One region of the Mesorhizobium sp. WSM4976 genome, then DNA from elsewhere that is predicted to be linked to it. Evidence: predicted binding sites of a transcription regulator. Region 1 holds the regulator's gene; each other region holds the start of a gene.
What was found. Region 1 encodes PhoB, which activates phosphate uptake and scavenging genes when phosphate is short. Its sites were predicted from a motif close to TGTCATNNANCTGTCAT; they were not measured.

Region 1 (2,268 bases):
GGCTCGACCAGGGCCCTGCTCGAAAGCGACAATGCGCTGGCGCAGCGCGTCGTCTCCGACGATGCCATCATGGATGCGCGTCAGCGCGAGCTTGACGACCGCGCCATCACGCTGATCGCCAAGCGCCAACCGATGGCGGACGATCTTCGCCACGTGGTCGGCTCGATCCGCATGGCGGGCGACCTCGAACGCATCGGCGATCTCGCCAAGAACATCGCCAAGCGCGTCGGGTCGGTCGGCGTCAGCACCGCCCCGCGCGACCTCACGCATTCGATCGATTCCATGGCGCAGCTGGTGCTGATCCAGGTCCAGGGCGTGATCCAGGAATATACGGTGGGCGATGCCGCGGCGCTGGCCAAGCTTCGCAACGATGACGAACGCATCGACGTCAAATACACCTCGGTGTTCCGCGAGCTGTTGACCTACATGATGGAAGACCCGCGCAACATCACCCCTTGCACGCATCTTCTATTCTGCGCCAAGAATCTCGAACGCATCGGCGACCATGTGACCAACATCGCCGAGAACGCCTATTATGTGCTGACCGGCACGCAATTGCCCGCCAACCGTCCGAAGCAGGACGAGACGGCAATGTCGGCGCCGGCCGCCTGAGGGAAAAGGTTACCCCGATGATCGCGCCACGCATCATGGTGGTGGAGGACGAGGAGCCGCTGGGGGTGCTGCTCCGCTACAATCTCGAATCCGAGGGTTACCAGGTGGAAGTGGTGACCCGCGGCGACGAGGCCGAAATCCGCCTTCAGGAAAACGTTCCCGACCTGCTCGTGCTCGACTGGATGGTGCCGGCGGTCTCAGGCATCGAGCTCTGCCGGCGTCTCAGGATGCGGCCCGAAACCGAGCGGCTGCCGATCATCATGCTGACAGCGCGCGGTGAAGAAAGCGATCGGGTTCGAGGTTTGTCCACCGGCGCCGACGACTATCTGGTCAAGCCGTTCTCGACGCCGGAGTTCATGGCGCGCGTCAAGGCGCTGCTGCGCCGCGCCAAGCCTGAGGTGCTGTCCAGCGTGCTCAAGGTCGGCGACATCGTGCTCGACCGCGAATCGCATCGCGTCTACCGCAAGAAGAGCGAGATCAGGCTCGGCCCGACCGAGTTCCGCCTGCTCGAATTCATGATGCGGCATCCCGGCCGCGTGTTCTCGCGCAGCCAACTGCTCGACAATGTCTGGGGCGAGACGATCTATATCGACGAGCGTACGGTGGACGTCCATGTCGGCCGCCTGCGCAAGGCCGTCAACAACGGCCGCATGCCGGACGTCATCCGCACCATTCGCGGGGCGGGTTACGCCATCCGCGAGGAGTAGGATACGGTGCCAAAGTGGTGACGGGGCAGGCACTTCCAGCATCCACGCTGGTGGGTAGCCGAGACGCTTGTGCGTCGTCAACCAACGGGCGGAGCAAGGAGCGCAGCGACTCGGCGCAGACCCGCGGATCCATGCTGCGGCTCGAAGCGTTGCGACGGTCCGGATTTTTCGCCGCTGCGCCCTACGATCAAGGTAACGGCACGGATTCCAGGGTCTCCGCGACGGAGCTTCGCTCCTGCTTCGCTCCGAAATGACGAAGCTCAAAGGCCTTCGCTGATCTCCGGCGAATCGGAAACGCGCTCAGGCCACGTTCTTCCCCGCCGCGTCAGTTCTCGCCTGGACGCCCGGCGCGAAAATCTCCTGGTCGACGAAGGTCAACGCGCGCATGGCGCAGCCTTCGCGGATCAGCGGCAGCTCGTTCGGCTCGGTGTCGAAGGAGATCGAGCTCGAGTGCTGGCCGCCGGCGGTCCGGGCGATCGCCTCCCTCAGCGCCGGCTCGATAAGGTCGAAGGCGGCCGCGCTGACGCCGACCATAGCGACAGGCGCAGGGTCGATAAGGGCGAACAGGCTGCCCAAACCGAAGCCCAGCGCCTCGCCGGCCCGGCGATAAGCCTCCCGCTCGGGGCCGTCCTCCTGCCGGGCCTTTGCAGCCAGCGCGCGCATGTCGGCGTCGCCGATGTCGATTGGCGCGGCGTCCTCGCTTATCCCCATGGCGCTGCGCCAGATCGCGTAATTGCCGGCATAGGCCTCGACGCAGCCGCGGCGCCCGCAGCGGCAAAGCGCGCCGCCCGGACGATGTATCATGTGGCCGAACTCGCCGCCGGAAGAATGCGTGCCGGTGAACAATTCGCCCTTCAGCACAAGGCCCATGCCGATGCCGTGCGAGAGCAGGATGGCGATGAAATTGTCGCGATAGCGCTCGGGAGCGCGCCATCGCAGTGCCACCGCC
Region 2 (2,268 bases), on a different contig from region 1:
GGGAACCAGGCCGTTCCGCATCAGCTCGGCCACCGGCCTGCAGATCCCACTGCCATGGACTGCTTCGGGGCGGTTGCTGCTGGCCGGTCTTGATCGCAGCCGAATCGAGGCGATGGTCACGGAAGACGATCTCGTGCTGCCGGACGGCCGCAAGATAGAGATCGATGACTTCATCGATGACATCGCTCGGGCGCGCGTCACCGGCTATTGCGTCACGTCGGGCCTGGTCGATGCTTACACCAAATGCCTGGCGGCGCCCGTGTTCTCGGCGCCTGGCAGGGTCGAGGCGACGATGTGCCTGGTGGTGCCGATCGACACGTCGGAGGCGCGAACAGGCGAATTGGTCGCGCTGCTGCGCGAGCGGGCCGCCCGGCTTTCGATCTCTTAAAAGCATGTCTCCGGGGAAGCTACCCGCTCAGGCGATGATGTCGGGAATGATGCGGTCTTCCAGCGCCGACAGCCGGTCTTTCAGCATCAGCTTCTTCTTCTTCATTCGCTGAATCTGAAGCGGGTCGCAGCCCGTGGCGATCATCGCGTTTATAGCGGCGTCGAAATCGGCGTGTTCTTGTTTGAGCCGGGAATATTCGAGGCGTATTTCAGCCTGTTCCTGTTCGGACATTATCTACCGTCTGCGTATGCATCGCCCAATCGGGCTGTCTGGGCGGGACCGTTTGGGTTTGTGACTTGTTGGTCTGAGGCCGGCGCGCAGCCCTTATCACATTTCACTTTGTCGTGGAATGCTACCACGTGTCATTCGACATAGAGATCGGTTGGTGGCAAACTGTCATGGTGCCGTCACAGTCGCAACCTGCGGTGGACGTGCCTGCGACGGCTGCAATCGAGGAAACCATGAAAGGGAGAACCAATCATGTCTCTTGCATCCCATCTTGATGAGTTGCAGCGGAAACACGGTGATATCGAGCGCGAGCTTACCGACGCGATGAACCATCCTTCGGTAGACGACCTCGAAATCGTGAATCTCAAGCGACGCAAGCTGGCAATCAAGGACGAGATTGAAAAGCTGAAGGCTAGCCCGACGACACACTGAAGCTCCTCCAGGCACCATCGCCGCAACCCGCCGCGGTGAAACTTCCGGTGGCAAGAAATGCCACCGGCATGGTGCTTTTTAACTGAAATCGGTGGAAAGTTCGGTCGCGGATCTCGCGATCGGCAGAGCTGGCATTTTTCGCGTGGCGGCTGCGGATTTGCCAACCTCGCCTGCCGCCTGCCATTGACAAGCCATCTTTGCTCCGCCACCTCATGCCCGGAACTTTCAGATGAAGGCGGCCGGCATGACCGGATATTTCTCTTCTCCCTTTCCGCGGCGCACGTCGGTCCGCGTGTCGGTCGGCGGCGTGATGGTCGGCGGCGGCGCGCCTGTCGTCGTGCAGTCGATGACCAACACCGACACCGCCGATGTCGACCAGACCGTCGCCCAGGTTGCGGCGCTGCATCGCGCCGGCTCGGAAATCGTGCGCATCACGGTCGACCGCGACGAGAGCGCGGCGGCGGTTCCGCGCATCCATGAGCGACTGTTGCGGCTCGGCATCGATGTGCCGCTGGTCGGCGACTTCCATTATATCGGCCACAAGCTCTTGGCCGATCATCCGGCCTGCGCCGAGGCGCTGGCGAAATACCGCATCAATCCCGGCAATGTCGGCTTCAAGGACAAGAGGGACCGCCAGTTCGCGGCGATCGTCGAGATGGCGATCAGGCATGACAAGCCGGTGCGCATCGGGGTCAACTGGGGCTCGCTCGACCAGGAGCTGCTGACCCGGTTGATGGACGACAACCAGGCGAAGGGCTCGCCGCTCACCGCGCAGGAGGTCACCCGCGAGGCGATCGTCCAGTCGGCGATCCTGTCGGCCGAGATGGCGGAAGAGATTGGGCTCGGCCGCGACAAGATCATCCTGTCGGCCAAGGTCAGCGGCGTGCAGGACCTCATCGCCGTCTATACCGAGCTAGCGACACGCTCCGATCACGCCCTGCATCTGGGCCTGACTGAAGCCGGCATGGGCACCAAGGGCATCGTCGCCTCGTCCGCCGCCATGGGTATTCTTCTGCAGCAGGGCATCGGCGACACGATCCGCATCTCTCTGACCCCGGAGCCGAATGGCGACCGCACGCGCGAGGTGCAAGTGTCGCAGGAACTGCTGCAGACCATGGGCTTCCGGCAGTTCGTGCCGATCGTCGCGGCCTGCCCCGGCTGCGGCCGCACGACGTCCACCGTGTTTCAGGAACTCGCCCAGAGCATCCAGGCCGATATCC
Region 3 (2,268 bases), on a different contig from region 1:
GGCCGCCGGCGGCAAGGATGTGCGCGTCGGCGGCGGCGTTTCGACCGTCCGGCAGTATCTGCAGGAGAGCCTGATCGACGAGATGCACCTGGTTGTGTCGCCGCTTCTGCTCGGCTCGGGCGAGCATCTGTTCGCCGGGCTCGACATGCTGAAGCTGGGATACACCTGCACCGGGCAGGTGGCGACCGCCGATGCGACGCATGTGATGATCGGACGGGCGTAGGCTAGGCTCTCCCCCTTGTGGGAGAAGGGGAAGATGGCTCAATATTTCTCCGGCACGTAAAGCTCGCGCGGCAGCACCTGACGCTCATAGGAGGGGTTGAAGACGCGCTCCGGCAGCGTGATCTCCTCATGTGGCACGTCTTCATATGGCACCTGTTGCAACAGGTGGTCGATGCAGTTCAGCCGCGCGCGCTTCTTGTCGTTGCCCTCGACGATGAACCAGGGCGCCTCCTTGATGTTGGTGCGGGCGAATGTCTCTTCCTTGGCCTTGGTGTACTGCTCCCAGCGCACGCGTGACTGCAGATCCATCGGCGACAGCTTCCACTGCTTCATCGGGTCATGGATGCGCATCAGGAAGCGCATCTGCTGTTCCTCGTCGGTGATCGAGAACCAGTATTTCACGAGCGTGATGCCGGAGCGGACCAGCATGCGTTCGAATTCCGGAACGTCGCGGAAGAACTCCTCGACCTGATCCGCATTGGCAAATCCCATCACCCGCTCGACGCCGGAGCGGTTGTACCAGGAGCGATCGAACAGCACGATCTCGCCGCCGGCGGGGAGATGCGGCACGTAGCGCTGGAAATACCATTGCGACTTTTCGCGCTCGGTCGGCGCCGGCAACGCCACCACGCGCGCGATGCGGGGGTTGAGCCGCTGCGTGATGCGCTTGATGACGCCGCCCTTGCCGGCGGAGTCGCGGCCCTCGAAGATCACCACCAGCTTCTTCTTGTGGTAGGCGACCCAGGACTGCAGCTTGATCAGTTCGGACTGGAGCCTCAGCAGCTCGCGAAAGTAGGTCATCCGCTCGATGGAAGGCGGATGCGACTTCTTGTAGATCTTGGCGATCTCGAGCGAGAGCGCCGGTTCGGAAAGCTCCAGCTCATAGTCCTCGTCGAGCGTGTCCTCGAGCTCGGCTTCGAGCCAGTCCTTCCCCCCGGAATTCGGATTCACCTCATTCATCGCGCAGCTCCGTCGCCTGTCAGCCATCACCGCTTCGGAATTGCGCCGCGGCTCCGGCCGGATACGCCACTCCGTAAGCCGACTGAGATACAGAGGCGCGATGACGGTTTTATTGCAAGGCGATCAGCCCAGCCTCGATAGAAGATATGTGATCGGCCCGTATCGATAGCGGGGCGACAAGCAGCTCAAATTGTCCTACAAATCCCCTTGCCTCTTTGCCGCGCCCGCTGCGGCGGCTCTCCAAAACAAAATCGCGAGGACCCGACATGGAATACCGCACCCTTGGCCGCTCCGGCCTCAAGGTTTCGACATTGACCCTCGGCACCATGACCTTCGGCGGCACTGGCCCGTTCGCCGCTGTCGGCAACTCCGATCTTTCAGAAGCGAGGCGCATCATCGATACCTGCATCGATACCGGCATCAACCTCATCGACACCGCGAATGTCTATTCGAACGGATTGTCGGAGGAGATCATCGGTGAGGCGCTCGGCGGCAAGCGCAAGAACGACGTGCTGATCGCGTCCAAGGCGCGCATGCGCATCGGCACAGGCCCAAATGACGAGGGTCTGTCGCGGCACCATCTCATTCGGGAATGCGAAAAGAGCCTGAAGCGGCTCAGAACCGATGTCATCGACATCTATTTCGTCCATCAGTGGGACGGGCTCACCCCGGTCGAGGAGACGATCGCGGCGCTCGACACTTTGGTCAACCAAGGCAAGATCCGCTACATTGGCTGCTCCAACTGGTCCGGCTGGCAGGTGATGAAGGCACTTGCCGCCAGCGACAGCCGCCACCAGGCCCGTTTCGTCACCCAGCAGATCCATTACACGCTGGAAGCGCGCGAGGCCGAATATGAACTGCTGCCGATCTCGGTCGACCAGGGCCTAGGCGTGCTGGTCTGGAGTCCGCTGGCGGGCGGCCTACTCTCCGGCAAATATCATCGCGACAGCCCGACCGCGCGCCAGATCGGCGGCTGGACGGAGCCGCCGATCCGCGACGAGGACCGGCTGTGGCGCATCGTCGACGTGCTCAACGAGATCGGCAAGGCGCGCGGCATTTCAGGGGCGCAGGTGGCGCTGGCCTGGC

Region 2: P9272_RS15000 (YdcH family protein) is a predicted target of PhoB. The motif match lies at 783-799, and genes of this name have one in related genera.
Region 3: ppk2 (polyphosphate kinase 2) is a predicted target of PhoB. The motif match lies at 1,283-1,299, and genes of this name have one in related genera.

What each region holds. Positions count from the first base shown of each region.
Region 1 is NZ_JARTVT010000021.1:123,618-125,885, reverse strand. Features, by position in the region: gene phoU (phosphate signaling complex protein PhoU) at 1-612, shown strand, start outside; gene phoB (phosphate regulon transcriptional regulator PhoB) at 630-1,319, shown strand; gene P9272_RS24585 (ROK family protein) at 1,620-2,268, opposite strand, start outside.
Region 2 is NZ_JARTVT010000011.1:31,334-33,601, forward strand. Features, by position in the region: gene P9272_RS14990 (IclR family transcriptional regulator) at 1-388, shown strand, start outside; gene P9272_RS14995 (DUF465 domain-containing protein) at 416-619, opposite strand; gene P9272_RS15000 (YdcH family protein) at 869-1,048, shown strand; gene ispG (flavodoxin-dependent (E)-4-hydroxy-3-methylbut-2-enyl-diphosphate synthase) at 1,293-2,268, shown strand, end outside.
Region 3 is NZ_JARTVT010000014.1:36,344-38,611, forward strand. Features, by position in the region: gene P9272_RS18145 (dihydrofolate reductase family protein) at 1-223, shown strand, start outside; gene ppk2 (polyphosphate kinase 2) at 262-1,182, opposite strand; gene P9272_RS18155 (aldo/keto reductase) at 1,449-2,268, shown strand, end outside.